DNA from 4 places in the Streptomyces sp. LE64 genome. Region 4 is predicted to be linked to each of the others. Evidence: riboswitches for the same ligand, from Rfam matches in the RefSeq annotation. Region 4 holds a riboswitch; each other region holds the start of a gene.
What was found. A riboswitch is a leader RNA that binds a small molecule or an ion and turns the genes downstream of it on or off. The one in region 4 is predicted to bind cyclic di-AMP.

Region 1 (4,355 bases), 1.8 Mb from region 4:
ACGCCCCGCATGGAGGACAAGATGCCGCCGAGCATCTGGATCCGACTGGTCATCTACGTCGCGGTCGGCCACCTGGTCGCCGCCTTCATCTGGCTGCTGTTCGAGGTCGGAGCCAAGTGACACCGCCGGCGGCCGGGTACCGGCTCAGTCGAGCAGTCGTCCGCGCAGCCGCTCGCGCAGCCCGGGGGTGAGACCGAGGGCCCGGCGCAGATAGGTGTCGGTGTCGCCCCAACATCGGTCGATCGTCTCGAAGGCGGCCGCCAGGTACTCGACCCGGGCGTCGAAGAGGGGGCTCAGCAACTCCATGGCCTCGGGCGCGGAGCCGTCGACGGCGTCCGCGTCGCGGCGCACCCGGTACCGCCGGTGCGCCGCGTTGGACTTGAGGTAGTCCTCCTCGATCGCGCTCCGCTCGACCCCGAGGGCCAGCAGCGCCACGGCCACGGTGAGTCCGGCCCGGTCCTTGCCCGCGGCGCAGTGCAGCAGGGCCGGCACGCTGTCCTCGGCGAGCGCGTGCAGCACCCGGGCGTGCTCCGCCGTCCGCTGCTCGATCATGACCCGGTAGGACGTCACCATCTGGTCGACGGCGCGCCCCCCGGCGAGCAGGGCGCGGAGTTCGGTGAGGTCGCCGTTGCGCACCAGGTGCCAGAACGCGGCGCCGTCGGCCGGGTCGCTGAGCGGGATGTTCACCTGGCGCACCCCGGGGAGCTCCACGTCGTGGCCGTCGAGGGCGCGGTCGGCGTCGTTGCGGAAGTCGAAGACGGTGTGCAGACCGAGCGAGTCGAGGTACCGGCTGTCCCGTGCCGTCGCGCGGGCGAGGTGGCCGCTGCGGAACAGCACCCCGTGGCGGATCCGGCGACCGTCCGCGGTCGGCAGTCCTCCCAGGTCCCGGAAGTTGCGCACGCCGGTCAGTTCGGGCTCGGTGGACGGGATCTGCTGCGTCACGGGGCTCCTCCGGTTCCCCCGCCGGCGCCGTCGGACGGCGGGCCGGTTCAGACGATACGACATCACATCGTCCGACAATCGGGATGTGATGGGCTTTTCTTGTGAAACACGGAGGGCGAGCCCTGGTCGCTATGTCCTGCAATGGTAATTTTTGTCGCTTTCACGAACCTTGGTGGCCCTCATCCCAACTGGGCCGGGAATAAAGCCGCCTGGGGAAGCCGGTCGTGACCGGGATCATAGAGGTCACCGAACGTGGTGGCCGGCCGTGCTCCGCCTGCCGTCCACAGCCCGGGAATTGAGTTCCGCGGCCCCCGCCGTCGTCGACGCAGGGTGACCGGGAAATCCCGCAAGGATCAAGGAATACCTGGTCATCGACGTGCTCGCGGTTGTCCGGGCCGTTCCGGCTCGCCTAGCGTCACGCTCACTCCGGGCGGACGCCGAGTCCTGCCACCGTCCGGCACCCACCGTCGTACCGACATCGGCAGGAGCGGGGAACCCACACGCAGTACGCCGAGTCCGGGCGACCGGACCGGCTCGGGGTGAAGCCGCGCGAGCGCGGCCGGGCACCTCCCGCCCGAATCCGACAGCTCACCTCGTAGGCGCCGGAGAGGAACGCACCATGCCCGCGACGGGTAAGCACCGCCGTCCCACGTCCGCCCGGCTCGTCCGCGCCATCGCCCTCACCGGGTCCGGTGGCGCGGCCGCCCTGGCGCTTCCGCTGATGGGCGCCGCCCAGGCCCACGCCCAGGCCGGGGAGGCCGCCCCCGCCCCCAAGGGTTCCGCCGCCGTCACCGCCCCGGCCGCCCCGCAGGCCCCCGCGGAGCGGACCGCCACCCCCCGCGCCGAGGTCACCACGTACTCCGTGAAGATCGGCGACCACCTGTCGAAGATCGCCGACGAGCAGGACGTGCGCGGCGGCTGGCAGCGGCTGTACCAGGACAACCGGGCCGCGGTCGGCGCCGACCCGAACCTGATCCGCCCCGGTCTGGAGCTCGCCATCGGCGCCCCGGCCGCAGCCCCGCAGTCCGCGGCCCCGAAGCAGGCCGCGCCGAAGGCCGCCGCGCCCGAGGCCCCGGCCCCGAAGGCCGCCCAGCCCCAGGCGCCCGAGGCCCGGCAGGCAGCCCCCGAGAAGGCACCGGCTCCGAAGCCCGCCGCCCCGAAGGCCGCTCCCGCGGCGGCCGAGGTGCCCGCCGCTGCGAACGCTTCCGGCTTCACCCTGCCGGTCGCCAGCGGGGTGGGCACCCCCTACCGGGCCTCCGGCAGCATGTGGTCCAGCGGCTACCACACCGGCGTCGACTTCAGCGTCCCCGCCGGCACGCCGCTCAAGGCGGTCGGCCCGGGCACCGTCGTCTCGGCGGGCTGGGCGGGCGCCTACGGCAACCAGGTGATCATCCAGCACGCCGACGGCAAGTACTCCCAGTACGCCCACCTCTCGCAGCTCGGCGTCAGCGCGGGACAGTCCGTCTCGGGCGGCCAGCAGATCGGCCTCGCCGGTTCCACCGGCAACAGCACCGGGCCGCACCTGCACTTCGAGATCCGCACCTCGCCGGAGTACGGCTCCGACATCGACCCGCTGACCTACCTGCGGTCCAAGGGCGTCTCCGTCTGATCCGTCCGGCGACCCGCCGGGAGCTCCCGCACGCGGGGCCGCATCCTCCGATGCGGCCCCGCGTCGCGCTGTACGCGGCCGGGCCGTCCCCCTATTCCCGTGTCGCGCCGGTCGACCGCATGGCCTTTCTCACGTCCCGTCAACCCCCTGGAAGGCATTGTTACGGTGGCGTAGGTCACGCCGGGCGAGGAAGGATGGGTCGATGTGACAGCAGAGTCGACGTTCCTCCCCCCTGACGGCATCCGGTCCTACGCGGCGCTCGGCGACAGCTTCACGGAGGGCGTCGGTGACCCCGGGCCCGACGGATCGTTCGTGGGCTGGGCCGACCGGCTGGCCGTCCTCCTGGGCGACCGGCTCCCCGAGCACGCCTTCCGCTACGCCAACCTCGCCGTCCGCGGGCGGCTCCTCGACCAGATCGTCGAGGAGCAGATACCCCGGGCCCGGGAGCTCGCCCCCGACCTGGTGACCTTCTGCGCGGGCGGCAACGACATCATCCGCCCCGGCAGCGATCCCGACGAGGTGGCCGAACGCTTCGAACGCGCCGTCGCCCACCTCGCCTCCACCGTCGGCACGGTCATGCTGACCACCGGGTTCGACACCCGGGGCGTCCCCGTCTTCCGTCGCCTCCGCGGCAAGATCGCCACCTACAACGGCCATGTGCGGGCCATCGCCGACCGCTACCACTGCCCGGTCCTCGACCTGTGGTCCCTCAGGACCGTGCAGGACCGCCGGGCCTGGGACACCGACCGCCTGCACCTCTCGCCCGAGGGGCACACCCGGGTCGCGCTCCGCGCCGCCCAGGTCCTCGACGTCCAGGTGCCCGCCGACCCCGACCAGCCCTGGCCCCCGCTGCCGCCCCGCGGCGTCCTCGAAGAACGGCGCGACGACATCCACTGGGCGCGCGAGTACCTGGTGCCCTGGATCGGACGCCGACTGCGCGGGGTGTCCTCCGGCGACCGGGTCGAGGCCAAGCGCCCCGATCTGCTCCCCCTCTGAACGGCCGCTGGCGCCGGGGTCAGTCCGGATCGCCCGGCGGCGGTAGCCACACCGGCCCGGACCGTGCCGGAATCCGCTCCAGCACGCCCCCGGCGAACACGTCGTACAGCGGCAGGGACTCCAGGTGCACGTACCCGATGTGGCAGTCGCACCGCGCCAGCGGGCACGGCCGCGGCGCCAGCGCCGCCCGGTACGAACCGTCGTAGAGGTTGCCCAGCACGGACGGGACGAAGTGACAACGCCGCACCGTGCCGTCCCCGTCGACCGACACCACCGACGCACCCGTCCGGCATGGCAGCCCTCCGCTGCGGTGCGGATGACGGCTGAACGGGAACAGCGGATCCACCTCCGTCCAGGCCGCGGCCTCCTCGTCGGTGTACACGTGCCTCTCGGCCGCGTTCACCCACAGGTACACCCGTTCCGGCAACGCCGCACGCAGTCGCCGGGCGTGCTCCAGGTGCTCCGCGAGCCCCACCACCCCGACGCTGAACCGCACCCCGCGCTCGGACAGGGCGCGGCACTTGTCGAGGAACCGCTCGTAGGGCGTCTGGCCCGGGTGGTACGTGCACCACAAGGCCACCGTGTCGAGGTCAGCCGCGTCGAGCCAGTCGGTGCGGCAACTCAGGTTCGTCTGGATCGCCACCCGCTCCACGTGCTCCTGCCGGGACAACTCCACCAGGGCCCGCCGGTACCAGGACCGCACCAAGCCCTCGCCCCAGGGGGTGAACAGCACCGACAGCCGGCCGTCCCGGTACCCCGTCGCCCAGGCGGTGAACCGCTCCAACGCGGCCCGGTCGGCCCGGAGTTG
Region 2 (4,355 bases), 560 kb from region 4:
GTACCGGGCGGTGCAGCCCAGGCAGACGTACCAGGTGCGCATGTGCGTCTCCTAGTGGGATTGGCCGGTCCCGGTGCAGGTCCCGCAGGCCCCGGTCCACCGCCGCACCAAGGGCGTCTGGCTGCCCTCCTCGTCGGTCTCGACCGTGTGCTGTTCGTGTTCGGTGAGTCCGGTGCCGCCGCACGCCGGGCAGGTCTCGTCACTCATGGGCCCAGGATGACGGGCGCCGGGCGGCCACCGTCGAGAATCCGCCGCATCGCCACCCGAACCGGGCAGCTGCCGCGGTGCGCCCGTTGACCGGGTGCCGGGTCCGCCGGGCGGGTGGGTGGGCGATAGCGGAAAAGGCGTGGTCGGAGGGGTCCGGACGTGGTGTAGAGTTGGGTTCACCGACGCGGGGTGGAGCAGCTCGGTAGCTCGCTGGGCTCATAACCCAGAGGTCGCAGGTTCAAATCCTGTCCCCGCTACTCCGTACGAAGGCCCGGAAGCCCTTGCTTCCGGGCCTTCGTCGTGCGCTGCCCTCACCCGTACGGCCCGTACGAGTCGCTGCCGGGCCGCACGGGGGCAAGCCTGGGACGGGCGGCGATCGGTACGCAGGCGGCGGGAGACGGTACGTGGGCCACGGAGGTGCACCGACCGAGGAGGAGACCGCGGAGGCCGGGGCCCGTGCGCGGACGGGGGCCGGCGGGCGTCATCGCCGCGCCCGCCGGGGCAACCGGGTCATCCGGGCGCTTCCGCTGCTGCTGATCGTGGCCGGGGTGTTCTACGACGAGCTGACCCCGTCCCGGATCACCGCCGCGCCCCTGTTGGCGGCGGCGCCGCTGGCCGCCGCCCCCTTCTACGGGCTGCTCGGCACGGTGGCCATCGGGCTCGCGGCCTGCGCCGCCATGCTGGGCGAGCGGTTCGAGGACGGCAACCTGGGGCGGGCCGAGTCCTTCACCGACCTGGCCACGATCGTCGTGGTGTCCGTCCTGGCCGTCGTCATCAACCGGCTCACCCACCGCAGCAGTGCCCGGCTGGCCTCGGCCCGGGAGGTCGCGGAGGCGGCCCAGCGGGCCGTGCTGCCGGAGCCCGCGGCCCGGATCGGCGGCTTCGACATCGCCGCCCGCTACGAGGCCGCGCAGGAGGACGCGTCCATCGGCGGTGACCTGTACGCGGTGCAGGACACCCCGCACGGGGTCCGGCTGGTGGTGGGTGACGTGCGGGGCAAGGGGATGGGCGCGGTGTCGGCGGTGGCGGTGCTCATCGGGGCCTTCCGGGAGGCCGCGGAGCAGGAGGTGACCCTGGAGGCGGTGGCGGGTCGGCTGGAACGCGCCCTCGCCCGGGAGGGAGTGCGCCGGCGCGAGGTCGACGACTTCGAGGGGTTCACGACCGCGGTGCTCGCCGAACTGCCGCACGGTCAGGACGTGGTGCGGATCCTCAACCGGGGGCACCCGACACCGCTGCTGCTGGTCCCGGACGGGGGGTTGACCGTGGTGTTCCCGCGCCGTCCGGCGCTGCCGTTGGGCATGCTCGACCTGGGGGTGTGGCCCGACTCCTGTGACCAGGTGGACTTCCCGCCGGGGGCGACCCTGTTGGTGTACACCGACGGACTGTCCGAGGCCCGGGACGGGCGGGGGGAGTTCTTCGATCCGGCGCGGTGGCTGCGGGGCCGGGCCTTCTCCGGTCCGGAGGAGCTGCTGGCCGCCCTCACCCAGGAGGTCGTCCGGCACACGGGCGGGGGGCCGGAGGACGACCTCGCCATGTTGGCGGTGCGGCGGCCCTGACGCCTCCGGCGGCGGGGGCGGTGCCCCGCCGTCCGGCGGCCTCCCATCAGCCCCCTCACCCCCTGTAGTCACGGCTTCGCGTTCCGATAACAACTGAGTATCCGTCAGGGAAAAAAGTGCCTCGCCGAGGAATATTGTCCGACCGTCAACTCGCCCGGATGCGCCCCTCCGTGTCCTGATAAGTCCCTGCTGTGAGCGCTAACGATCACTCGGAAGCGCTTGGAATCCGAGCCCCGGGTCTATTAACGTTCGATAACGCAGCGCGGTCGTCCCAGCCGTCACAGAGGCGGCTCCGTGCGCACGCGCCGAATCCCGCGAGGGAACCGGGGAACCACCACCTTGGGGTGAATCGGGCCGCCTTCCCGCGAAGGCGACCCGTAGGAGACCTTCCTGCTCCGAACCCGTCAGCTAACCCGGTAGGCGAGAAGGAAGGAAGGAGTACGCCTCAGTGGCGTCCAATCGGCCTGCCCCCGAAGCCCCTCACGCGTCCACGACCGTCGAGGACGGGACCCATTCCCCCTACCAGCGGGTGTACGGCCCCGAGGTCACCGAGGGCGAGGCGCGGGAGGTCTGGAACCCCACCGCCGACACCGTCCGTCCGGTGCGCGGTCGCCACCGCGTCGCCAAGCAGCGCGGCGGGCTCGCCCGCAGCTCCACGGTCCTGGGCGTCGGCGTCATCGCCGCGGTCGGCGCGGGCGGCATCGCCACCGCGCAGGGCGGCAAGCCCCCCATCAAGATTTCGATGCCCGACCTCGACCTCGGCTCGATCATGCCCGGGGACTCCGCCGAGGAGCCCCAGCAGAAGGCCGCCGCCACCCCCGCCGTGGCCCCCCTGACCGGTGCCGGCGTCACCACCGCCGACGCCGCCCGGGGCGCCACCGACGCGGGCGAGGCCCTGCGCACCCGCATCCTCCAGCAGGCCGAGCAGCAGCAGGACCAGGCCGAGGCCGCGGCCCGCGCCGCAGCCGAGAAGGCCGCCGTGAAGAAGGCCGCCGAAGCCGCCGCCGAGGCGGAGGCCAAGGCCGAGGCCAAGGCCAAGGCGGAAGCGAAGGCCAAGGCGGAGGCCAAGGCGGAGGCGGAGCGCAAGAAGGCGGCGGCCGAGGCGGCGGCCAAGGCCGCGCAGGCCGAGAAGGAGCGCCTCGCGAAGCTCGCCAAGAGCTTCACGCTCCCCCTCTCCTCCTACACGCTGACCTCCTCCTACGGGCAGTCCGGTGCGATGTGGTCCTCCGGCGCCCACACCGGCCTCGACTTCGCGGCCGGCGCCGGCACCCCGCTGAAGGCCATCGGCAGCGGCACCATCACCCAGGCCGGTTGGTCCGGCTCGTACGGCTACCGCACGGTCCTCACCCTCGACGACGGCACCGAACTCTGGTACGCCCACCAGTCGTCCATCAGCGTGAGCGTCGGCCAGAAGGTCACCACCGGCCAGTTCATCGGCTCGGTGGGCTCCACCGGCAAGAGCACCGGCGCCCACCTGCACCTGGAGGTCCACCCCGGCGGCGGCGCCGCCGTCGACCCGGCCGCGTTCCTGCGCGGCAAGGGCCTCAGCCTCTGACCCTCCCGGGTCCGAGGCCCCCCGTACCCACCCGTCACCCCCACAGGCGCCCGGCGCACCTCCGCACGCGGTCGTGCGCCCGGTTCCGCGACGGGTGTCCCCCCACACCGCGAGAGCGCCGGCGGACCGGGTTCGTCCCCTCGACGCACCAGGTCCGCCGGTCCGGGGAAGGCGTTGCCGGCCAGGGGTGTTGACTAGCACCATGACCACTCTGCGCCCGCTCGGTCCGTCCGGCCTCGACGTCTTCCCGCTCGCCCTCGGCGGCAACGTCTTCGGCTGGACCGCGGACACCTCCCAGACCTTCGCCGTGCTCGACGCCTACGCCGACGCGGGCGGCAACTTCCTCGACACCGCCGACGTCTACTCCGCCTGGGCGGACGGCAACCGGGGCGGCGAGTCCGAAACCCTGATCGGTCGGTGGATGGCCGCCCGCGGCAACCGCGCGGACGTCGTCGTCGCCACCAAGGTCGGCTCCCACCCCGACTACAAGGGCCTCTCCGCCACCACCGTCAAGGCCGCCGCGGACGCCTCCCTCACCCGGCTCGGCACCGACTACATCGACCTGTACTACACCCACTTCGACGATGTGACCGTGCCGGTGGAGGAGATCGTCGGCGCCCTGGACGACCTGGTCCGCGCCGGCAAGGTCCGGGCCGTCGCCGCCTCCAACATCAGCCCCGAACGGCTCCAGGAATCACTGGACTTCTCGGACCGCGAGGGACTGGCCCGCTACGCGGTCCTCCAGCCCGAGTACAACCTCGTCGCCCGCGACAGCTACGAGGGCCCCCTCCAGCAGGTCGCCTCCCGCAACGGGCTCGCGGCCGTGCCCTACTTCTCGCTCGCCTCGGGCTTCCTCACCGGCAAGTACCGGCCCGGCACCCCCGTCGACAGCGCCCGCTCCGGTTCGGCCTCCCGCCACCTCGCCACCGACCGCGGCCGGCGGGTGCTCGCCGCCCTCGACGCGGTCGCCGCGGAGCGGGGCGCCGAGCCCGCCACCATCGCCCTCGCCTGGCTGGCCGCCCGCCCCACGATCGCCG
Region 3 (4,355 bases), 1.2 Mb from region 4:
TCGGCTCGATGGCCGACCTGGACGCGGCGACGCTGGAGGACGCGCGGGACTTCTTCCGCACCTACTACGCGCCCAACAACGCGGTGCTCTCCGTGGTCGGCGACATCGACCCGGAGCGGACGCTCGCCTGGATCGAGAAGTACTTCGGCTCCATCCCCGGGCACGACGGCAAGCCCGCCCCGCGCGACGGAGCGCTGCCCGAGGTCATCGGCGGGGAACTGCGCCAGCTCGTCGAGGAGGAGGTGCCCTCCCGCGCGCTGATGGCCGCCTACCGGCTCCCGGAGGACGGCACCCGCGCGGCCGACGCGGCCGACCTGGCGCTCACCGTCCTCGGCGGCGGCGAGTCCTCCCGCATCTACAACCGGCTGGTCCGCCGCGACCGCACCGCGGTCGGCGCCGGCTTCGGGCTGCTCCGCCTGGCCGGCGCGCCCTCGCTGGGCTGGCTGGACGTGAAGACCTCCGCCGGCGTCGAGGTCCCCGAGATCGAGGCCGCCGTGGACGAGGAACTGGCCCGGTTCGCCGCCCAGGGCCCCACGCCCGAGGAGATGGAACGGGCCCAGGCCCAGTTGGAGCGCGAGTGGCTGGACCGGCTCGGCACCGTCGCCGGCCGCGCCGACGAACTGTGCCGGTACGCGGTCCTGTTCGGTGACCCCCAGCTCGCCCTCACCGCCGTCCAGCGGGTGCTGGACGTCACCGCGGAGGAGGTGCGGGAGGTGGCCGCGGCGCGACTGCGGCCCGACAACCGCGCGGTGCTCGTCTACGAACCGCTGGAGCAGCCGCAGGCCGACGCCGACGAGAACGCAGACGAGGAGGCGGCCAAGTGACCACCGCCGAACCCACCGTGACCATGGACTTCCACCCCCGGCCGCAGGCCGGCACGGCCCGCCCCTGGGCCTTCCCCGAGCCCACCCGGCACACCCTCGGCAACGGTCTGACCGTGCTGCGCTGCGACCGTCCGGGCCAGCAGGTCGTCGCCGTGGAGGTCCTGCTGGACAGCCCGCTGGACGCCGAACCGGCCGGCCTCGACGGCGTCGCCACCATCATGGCCCGGGCGTTCTCCGAGGGCACCGACAAGCACTCCGCCGAGGAGTTCGCCGCCGAGCTGGAGCGCTGCGGCGCCACCCTGGACGCCCACGCCGACCACCCCTGCGTGCGGATCTCCCTCGAAGTGCCCGCCTCCCGGCTGGCGAAGGCCCTCGGGCTCCTCGCCGACGCCCTGCGCGCCCCGGCCTTCGCCGACAGCGAGGTCGAGCGGCTGGTCCGCAACCGCCTCGACGAGATTCCGCACGAGGCCGCCAACCCGTCCCGCCGCGCGGCCAAGGAGCTGTACCGCCAGCTCTTCCCCGCCGAGGCGCGGATGTCCCGGCCGCGCCAGGGCACCGAGGAGACCGTGGCGGCGATCGACGCGGCGGCCGTCCGCGCCTTCTACGAGAAGCACGTGCGCCCCGCCACCACCACGGCCGTCGTCGTCGGCGACCTCGCCGGCCTGGACGTGGAGGGACTCCTCGCCGACACCCTCGGCGCCTGGACCGGCAGTCCCTCGGCCCCCCGGGTCGTTCCGCCGGTGACCGCCGACGACACCGGGCGGGTGTTCATCGTGGACCGCCCCGGCGCGGTGCAGACGCAGCTGCTCATCGGTCGGATCGGGGCCGACCGGCACGACCGGGTGTGGCCCGCGCAGGTGCTGGGCACCTACTGCCTGGGCGGCACCCTCACCTCGCGGCTGGACCGCGTGCTGCGCGAGGAGAAGGGCTACACCTACGGGGTGCGGGCCTTCGGCCAGGTGCTGCGCTCCACCTCGGAGGGCACCGGGGCGGCGATGCTCGCCATCTCCGGCTCCGTCGACACCGAGTCCACCGGGCCCGCGCTGACGGACCTGTGGACGGTGTTGCGCACCCTCGCCGCGGAAGGGCTCACGGACGCGGAGCGGGACGTGGCCGTGCAGAACCTGGTGGGGGTCGCCCCGTTGAAGTACGAGACGGCCGCGGCCGTCGCGGGCACCCTCGCCGACCAGGTCGAGCAGGGGCTCCCCGACGACTACCAGGGGCAGCTGTACCAGCGCCTGGCTGCCACCGGCACCGTGGAGGCGACGGCGGCCGCGGTGAACGCCTTCCCGGTGGACCGGCTGGTGACGGTCCTGGTGGGTGACGCGGCGCAGATCGAGGAGCCCGTGCGCGCCCTGGGCATCGGCGAGGTCACGGTCGTCACCGGCTGACCGCGTGCGGGCCCGCGGACCCTTGAGGCCCGCGGGCCCGCACGGCGGCTCAACGCTCGCTCGGCAGTTGCTCGGTGCGGTGACGACCACCCGGGCGGGGGCGGCGTCGAACGGCGGGCGCAGCCGGTGACCGAGCGGATGGCGGCTCAGGCGGTACCGGGCGAAGGCGGATTCCCGCCCGTCCGCCGTCTCCGCGCGCCGCGGACACCGGACGGCAGGGGCCATGGCCGTACCGGCGCGACGCGCTCGGGACCGTACCCCGCGAGGGGGCCCGTCTTGTCGTTCCGTCAGGAGTGCGGTGTGGGACGGATGTCCCGAAAGGGCGGGAGGTTGCGGTCCGCGGTGTGGCGTGCGCTACAAAACGGCCGTTCCGTTTGTCGTACCGAAGATCCTCCCCGTAGCGTCGGGGCGGCTGTCCGTCGTGCGGTACGCCGCAGTCGCGGCACCGGACAGTCATCGCCGAGTCCCCGTACGGTGCGAGCCAGGGGAGCCGGGGACCCGATCCGTCCCTGGGGTGAATCGGACGCCCGTCGCCACGCGGAGGGGGCCCGTAGGAGACCTTCCTGCTCCGAACCCGTCAGCTAACCCGGTAGGCGAGAGGGAAGGAAAGGACAGCCACTTCATGGCGTTCACCCGTGCCACCGGTAAGCACCGTCGCCCCACGCGCATCTCGCGGACCACCGCGAACGTCGCCGGCGTCGCCACCCTCACCACGACCGGTGTCATCGGTACCCTCGCTTCACCGGCCCTGGCCGCCCAGGAGCCGTCCCCGCTGGAGGACACGGGCCTCACCAAGACGGTGTCCATCGGCGACGCCGTCGCCGACGAGATCGACGCCCAGGCCGCCGCCCAGCAGATCGCCGCCGACGAGGCCGCCGCCATGGAACTGGCCGAGGCGGAGGCCAAGCTGCGGGCCGCCGAGCAGAAGCGGCAGGCCGAGGCCGAGGCGGCGAAGGAGCGCGAGGCCCAGGAGCGCGCCGCCCGCGAGGCCGAGCGCAAGCGCCTCAACACCTACGTGAGTCCGATCGCCGGCAGCTACGTCTCCACGTCCTACGGAGCGGGCGGCAACATCTGGTCCTCCGGCACCCACACCGGCATCGACTTCCACGCCAGCACCGGCACCCCGGTCCAGTCCGTGGGCTACGGCACCGTCGTCGAAGCCGGCTGGGCCGGCGCGTACGGCAACAACGTCGTCATCAAGATGCACGACGGCACCTACACGCAGTACGCCCACCTCTCGTCGGTGGCCGTCTTCGCGGGCCAGGCCGTCACCACCGGGCAGCAGATCGGACTGGCCGGGGCCACCGGCAACGTCACCGGCTCGCACCTGCACTTCGAGGCCCGGACCGGCGCCGACTACGGTTCCGACCTCGACCCCCTGGCCTACCTCCGCAGCCACGGGGTCAACCTCTGACCCACCCGCTCCGGCGGAACGTTCCGTCGACACCGTGAACACCGAAGGGCCCCGGCCACCCGCCGGGGCCCTTCCGCACGTCCGGGCCCCCCGCCGGTCCGTCTGTTCGATACGTGGCGGCCGTCCCATCGGTGTGCGGAATTCCCGTACGGGTCGGAAAATTCCGTGTACTGCAATAGAGTCATCGAATCAGAGTCGATCGACCGCGGTGTGCGGACATAAAGCGGAGGTCCGATCGTGAGTATTCCCGCCACGGCGGTGTGCTCGGCCATTCGGGATGACATCGTCAGCGGTGTCCTGGAATGCGGGAGCCGCCTCACCGAGGAAGTGCTGGCCCGTCGCTACGGCGTTTCCCGGGTGCCGGTGCGCGAGGCGCTGCGCACCCTGGAGGCCGAGGGGTTCGTGGTCACCCGTCGGCACGCCGGGGCCTGCGTCGCCCGGCCGACCGAACGGGAGGCGGCCGATCTGCTGGAGGTGCGCCGGCTGCTGGAGCCGCTGGGGGCGTCCCGGGCCGCCGAGCGGCGCACCGACGCCCACCTGAAGGTGCTGCGCGGTCTGGTGCGGCTGGGGCGGGAGCGGGCCGAGAACGGCACGGGCGAGGAACTCCGCTCGCTGGGCACCTGGTTCCACGAGACCTTGGACCAGGCGTCGGGCGGCCAGGGGCTCACCGCGATGCTCACCCAGCTCCGGCACAAGATCACCTGGATGTACACCGTCGAGCCGGCG
Region 4 (4,355 bases):
CGAACAGGTCGTCGCCGACGAGCTGGACCTTGTCGCCGAGGCGGCTGGTGATCTCGTTCCAGCCGGCCCAGTCGTCCTCGAACAGCGGGTCCTCGATGGAGACCAGCGGGTACGCGTCGACGAGCTCCGCGTAGTAGTCGGTCATCTCGGCGGCGGTGCGCTCCTTGCCCTCGAAGACGTACACGCCGTCCTTGTAGAACTCGGAGGCGGCCACGTCGAGGGCGAGGGCGACCTGCTGGCCGGGGGTGTAACCGGCCTCCTTGATCGCTTCGAGGATCAGGTCGAGGGCCTCGCGGTTGGAGCCGAGGTTGGGGGCGAAGCCGCCCTCGTCGCCGAGGCCGGTGTTCAGGCCCTTGGCCTTCAGCACCTTCTTCAGGGTGTGGTAGACCTCGGTGCCCCAGCGCAGGGCCTCGGAGAAGGACTCGGCGCCGATCGGCGCGATCATGAACTCCTGGATGTCCACGTTGGAGTCGGCGTGCGAGCCGCCGTTCAGGATGTTCATCATCGGCACCGGCAGCAGGTGCGCGTTGGGGCCGCCCAGGTAGCGGAACAGCGGCAGGTCGCTGGCCTCGGAGGCGGCGTGCGCGACGGCGAGGGAGACGCCGAGGATGGCGTTGGCGCCGAGCGAGGACTTGTCCGGGGTGGCGTCCAGGTCGAACATCGCCTGGTCGATCAGGCGCTGCTCGGTGGCGTCGTAGCCGACGAGCTCCGGACCGATCTGCTCGATGACCGCGAGGACGGCCTTCTCGACGCCCTTGCCGCCGTAGCGGTTGGCGTCGCCGTCCCGCAGTTCGAGGGCCTCGAAGGCGCCCGTGGAGGCGCCGGACGGAACGGCGGCACGGCCGGTGCTGCCGTCGTCGAGGCCGACCTCGACCTCGACCGTGGGATTGCCTCGGGAGTCCAGGATTTCCCGGGCTACGACGACGTCGATGGACGGCACGAGCATCTCCTTCTGGGATGTGACGCGAGTATGCGGGGCCGGTGGTCCCGCCGCCCCTGAGCCTAACGGCCCCGGGGAGGTCGGCCACTCGGCCGCCCGCCCTGTGGACAAACGGAAACCAAATTGTTCCGTCCGCAAACAAATGGGTGCCCGGGGCTTCACTTGAGCCCCGGGCGTGTCGGATTTCCGGGGGCTCCCGGACACACCTCCGCCCCGGCGCGGGGATCGTGCACCGGGGCGGACTGACCCGAGGGGACGGGTCCCGGTCGGGCCGGGGCGCGGCTCGACCGGGGGGTGCGGCTCGCGGCCGGGGCGGGCCGGAGCCTGGGGTGGTCCGAACGACCGGGGCGTGCCCGGCGCCCGGCGCGCGCACCGATGGGGCGGCGCGGCGGCGGGAGCGGGTCCCCGGCGCGGGGTCAGGAGAGGTGGAGCTGCTGACCCGGGTAGATGAAGTCGGCGTCGTCGATGATGTCGTCGTTCAGCTCGAACAGCCGCTGCCAGCCGCCCTTGACGCCCTCGGCCTCGGCGATGGCGCTCAGGCTGTCGCCCTGGACGACCTTGTACTCGCCGTCGCCCTTCTGCACCTTCTTGCCGGTCGGGGTCTGGACCGTCTTGGCCGGAGCGGCGGGCTTCGCCTGCTGGGCCGGCTGCGCGGGCTGGGCCGCCGGGGCGCGGTCCTGGGTGCGGGCGGCGCGCTGCTCGGTCTGCTGCTTGGGGGCGGCCTGCTGCTGCGGCGCGGTCTGCTGCGGCTGGGGCTTGGGGGCGGCCTGCTGCTGGGGCACGGCGGCGCCGCCGCCGTAGGGGGCGTTGGACAGGCCGACGCCGCAGCTCGGCCAGGCGCCCTTGCCCTGACCCGCGAGGACCTTCTCGGCTATCTCGATCTGCTGCGCCTTGGAGGCCAGGTTGGCGGTGGGCGCGTACTTGGTGCCGCCGAAGGCGGCCCAGGTGGAGGCGGAGAACTGGAGGCCGCCGTAGTAACCGTTGCCGGTGTTGATGGACCAGTTGCCGCCCGACTCGCACTGGGCGACGCGGTCCCACTCGGCGGCGGTGGCGGCCGACGCGCTGGTCGCCGTCATCAGCGGGGCGGCCACGGCCGCACCGGTCACACCCGCGACGGTGACGATTCGGGTGGCCTTGCCGGGCTTGCGGTGCTTGCCCTTGCCGGAGAACAGCATGAGTCATCCCCTCACCGACGCCTACGAGGTGAGCTGTCGGGTTCGGGCCGAGTGAGTGCCCGGCCGCGCCTGACGCGCGGCTCCACCCCTAGCCGTCCGGTGGCCCGTCGGGAGTCCCGTTTCGACTCCCGAGGCCGGCCCGTTCGGCGCTTACCTTGGTTCCCCCGCTCCTGCCAACGGCGCTTCACGCGACGACTGGTCCCGAGCCACCGTCGGCAGGATTCGGCGTGACGGCGATCGGTGTCCGCATCAGCGAACGGCACTGACCGTATGCATGGGCGGGGGTGAAACTCAAAGCCATGGACGTCCGATGAGACCCATGTCTCACTTCCACCCCACGCGCCAAATTAGGACATTAGGTGTCGAACTACTGCTTCTTCTCGGGCTTTTCGGGCGCCAGGTCGAGGCTCTGACCGGGCACGATGTGGTGCGGGTCGCCCCCCACGGTGTCCTTGTTGCCGTCGTAGAGCGCGGCCCAACCCCCTTCGACGCCCTGGGAGTCGGCGATGGCCGACAGGTTGTCACCGGACTTGACGGTGTACGAGGCGTCCAGCGCCTCCCGTTCCGTGCTGCGGGAGGCGTGCTTGCCGATGCTCTCCTCGCTCCGGGAGGCGGTGGCCTCCTCGGTCGCCGCCTCGCCCCGGTGGCGGCCGGTGCCGGCCTCGGCTTCGGCCTCCGCCGTGCCCGCTTCGGTGGCGCCGGTGGCGCCGGTGGTGCCGGACGGTTCGGTCGAGGGCGTCGCACCCGGCTCGCCGGACTCGGTTCCGGTGCCCTCGCCCGGGGTCTGACCGGGACTCTCCGTACCGGGCGAGGACGGAGCGGTCGGATCGGTCGACGGCGAGGAGCCGGGGGTCTCGGAGGAGCCCTCGTCCGGCGAGGACGACGGGGACGACGGGGAGTCGGAGGGCGAGGCCGGCGACGAGGGGGTGGTGCCCGAGGAGCTCGGCACCTCCGAGGGGTCGGTGGTGGGCGCCTTGGACGCACCGGACTCGTTCTCCGGCTTCGGCCGGTCGGCGGTGGAGAGGGAGGCGTCCGTCTTGCCCGAGGTCACTCCGGCCGACACCCCGTCGGAGACGCTGCCGCTCTTCTTGCCGGGCTGCACCGGACCGCCCGGGTCCACTTCGGCCGCCGGGCCGCCCTTGTCGAGCCCCACGGCCGCGCTGCAACCCGGCCATGCGGCGGGTCCCTGCGCGGCGAGGATGCGCTCGCCGACCGCGATCTGCTGGGAGCGGCTGGCCTGGTCGGGGCTGACCGCGTAGGAGAGGCCGCCGTGCTTCTCCCAGGCCTCCTGGCCGATCTGGAGCCCACCGTAGAAACCGTTGCCGTCGTTGGCGCTCCAGGCACCGCCGCTCTCGCACTCCGCCAGCCGGTCCCAGGTCGCGGCCTCCGCCGCGCTCGCGCCCGTGGCGCCCAGCAGCGGCAGGGCGATCGCGGAGCTGGTGACCCCTGCCGCGACGACCAGAGCGGGGGCCTGACGGGGGCGTCGATGACGACCGTTCCCGGAGAGCATGCGGTGGCCTTTCGTGCGACAACGGGGACCGACCCGCGGCGGTTGGAGGCCGCCGAAGTCGTCGTGAACGTAACCGGAGTCGAACGCTTGTCACAAGTTAATGCAGCACAGATCACGCGAACATCACGGATGTGATGTCACATCAACACCACTCGTCACGGAACTCGCCCCCCTCCCCTATCTGGGGGATGACCCGACCCACCGGCCACCGGGCGCCAACTTCCCTGGTCAACAAGCGGGTTGACACGTAGGCGAGGCGGTTGGCGCCGTTCCCGACCGTTATGCACCCGGTGCGGAACACCGACGGATACCCACCGGAGTGCACCCCGTCGGGCGGAATGCCGCCTCAGCGCGGGGTGAACCGGACCGGCAACGTCCGTAGCCCGCGCATGATCAGACCCCCGCGCCAGCGCAGTTCCTCCGGAGCCGCGGCCAGTTCGAGGTCCGGCAACCGGCGTAGCAGGGTGGCCAGCGCGGTCTGCCCCTCCAGACGGGCCAACGGAGCGCCCAGGCAGTAGTGGATGCCGTGGCCGTAGCCCAGGTGCGGATTGTCGCGGCGGGTCAGGTCGAGGTGGTCGGGGCGGTCGAAGCGGGCCGGGTCGCGATCGGCCGCGGCCAGCACCACCAGCACCGGGTCCCCCCGCTCGACGTCCTGCCCGCCCAGCCGCAGCGGCTCGGTGGCGAACCGCCAGGTGGCCATCTCCACGGGGCCGTCGTAGCGCAGCAGTTC

Region 1: another riboswitch for cyclic di-AMP. It lies ahead of ACSMX9_RS26215 (M23 family metallopeptidase); the one in region 4 lies ahead of ACSMX9_RS18230 (LysM peptidoglycan-binding domain-containing protein).
Region 2: another riboswitch for cyclic di-AMP. It lies ahead of ACSMX9_RS15695 (M23 family metallopeptidase); the one in region 4 lies ahead of ACSMX9_RS18230 (LysM peptidoglycan-binding domain-containing protein).
Region 3: another riboswitch for cyclic di-AMP. It lies ahead of ACSMX9_RS23610 (M23 family metallopeptidase); the one in region 4 lies ahead of ACSMX9_RS18230 (LysM peptidoglycan-binding domain-containing protein).

The regions. Positions count from the first base shown of each region.
Region 1 covers NZ_CP199708.1:5,865,836-5,870,190, forward strand. Annotated here, with positions in the region: gene ACSMX9_RS26205 (DUF6126 family protein) at 1-120, shown strand, start outside; gene ACSMX9_RS26210 (tyrosine-protein phosphatase) at 145-942, opposite strand; cyclic di-AMP (ydaO/yuaA leader) riboswitch at 1,441-1,559, shown strand; gene ACSMX9_RS26215 (M23 family metallopeptidase) at 1,562-2,551, shown strand; gene ACSMX9_RS26220 (SGNH/GDSL hydrolase family protein) at 2,756-3,547, shown strand; gene ACSMX9_RS26225 (STM4011 family radical SAM protein) at 3,567-4,355, opposite strand, start outside.
Region 2 covers NZ_CP199708.1:3,458,204-3,462,558, forward strand. Annotated here, with positions in the region: gene ACSMX9_RS15675 (hypothetical protein) at 1-42, opposite strand, end outside; gene ACSMX9_RS15680 (hypothetical protein) at 52-207, opposite strand; tRNA gene ACSMX9_RS15685 (tRNA-Met) at 391-464, shown strand; gene ACSMX9_RS15690 (PP2C family protein-serine/threonine phosphatase) at 612-1,763, shown strand; cyclic di-AMP (ydaO/yuaA leader) riboswitch at 2,057-2,201, shown strand; gene ACSMX9_RS15695 (M23 family metallopeptidase) at 2,212-3,318, shown strand; gene ACSMX9_RS15700 (aldo/keto reductase) at 3,521-4,355, shown strand, end outside.
Region 3 covers NZ_CP199708.1:5,218,317-5,222,671, forward strand. Annotated here, with positions in the region: gene ACSMX9_RS23600 (M16 family metallopeptidase) at 1-824, shown strand, start outside; gene ACSMX9_RS23605 (M16 family metallopeptidase) at 848-2,215, shown strand; cyclic di-AMP (ydaO/yuaA leader) riboswitch at 2,663-2,826, shown strand; gene ACSMX9_RS23610 (M23 family metallopeptidase) at 2,838-3,629, shown strand; gene ACSMX9_RS23615 (GntR family transcriptional regulator) at 3,867-4,355, shown strand, end outside.
Region 4 covers NZ_CP199708.1:4,018,583-4,022,937, reverse strand. Annotated here, with positions in the region: gene eno (phosphopyruvate hydratase) at 1-940, opposite strand, end outside; gene ACSMX9_RS18230 (LysM peptidoglycan-binding domain-containing protein) at 1,357-2,115, opposite strand; cyclic di-AMP (ydaO/yuaA leader) riboswitch at 2,119-2,307, opposite strand; gene ACSMX9_RS18225 (transglycosylase family protein) at 2,483-3,625, opposite strand; gene ACSMX9_RS18220 (cytochrome P450 family protein) at 3,972-4,355, opposite strand, start outside.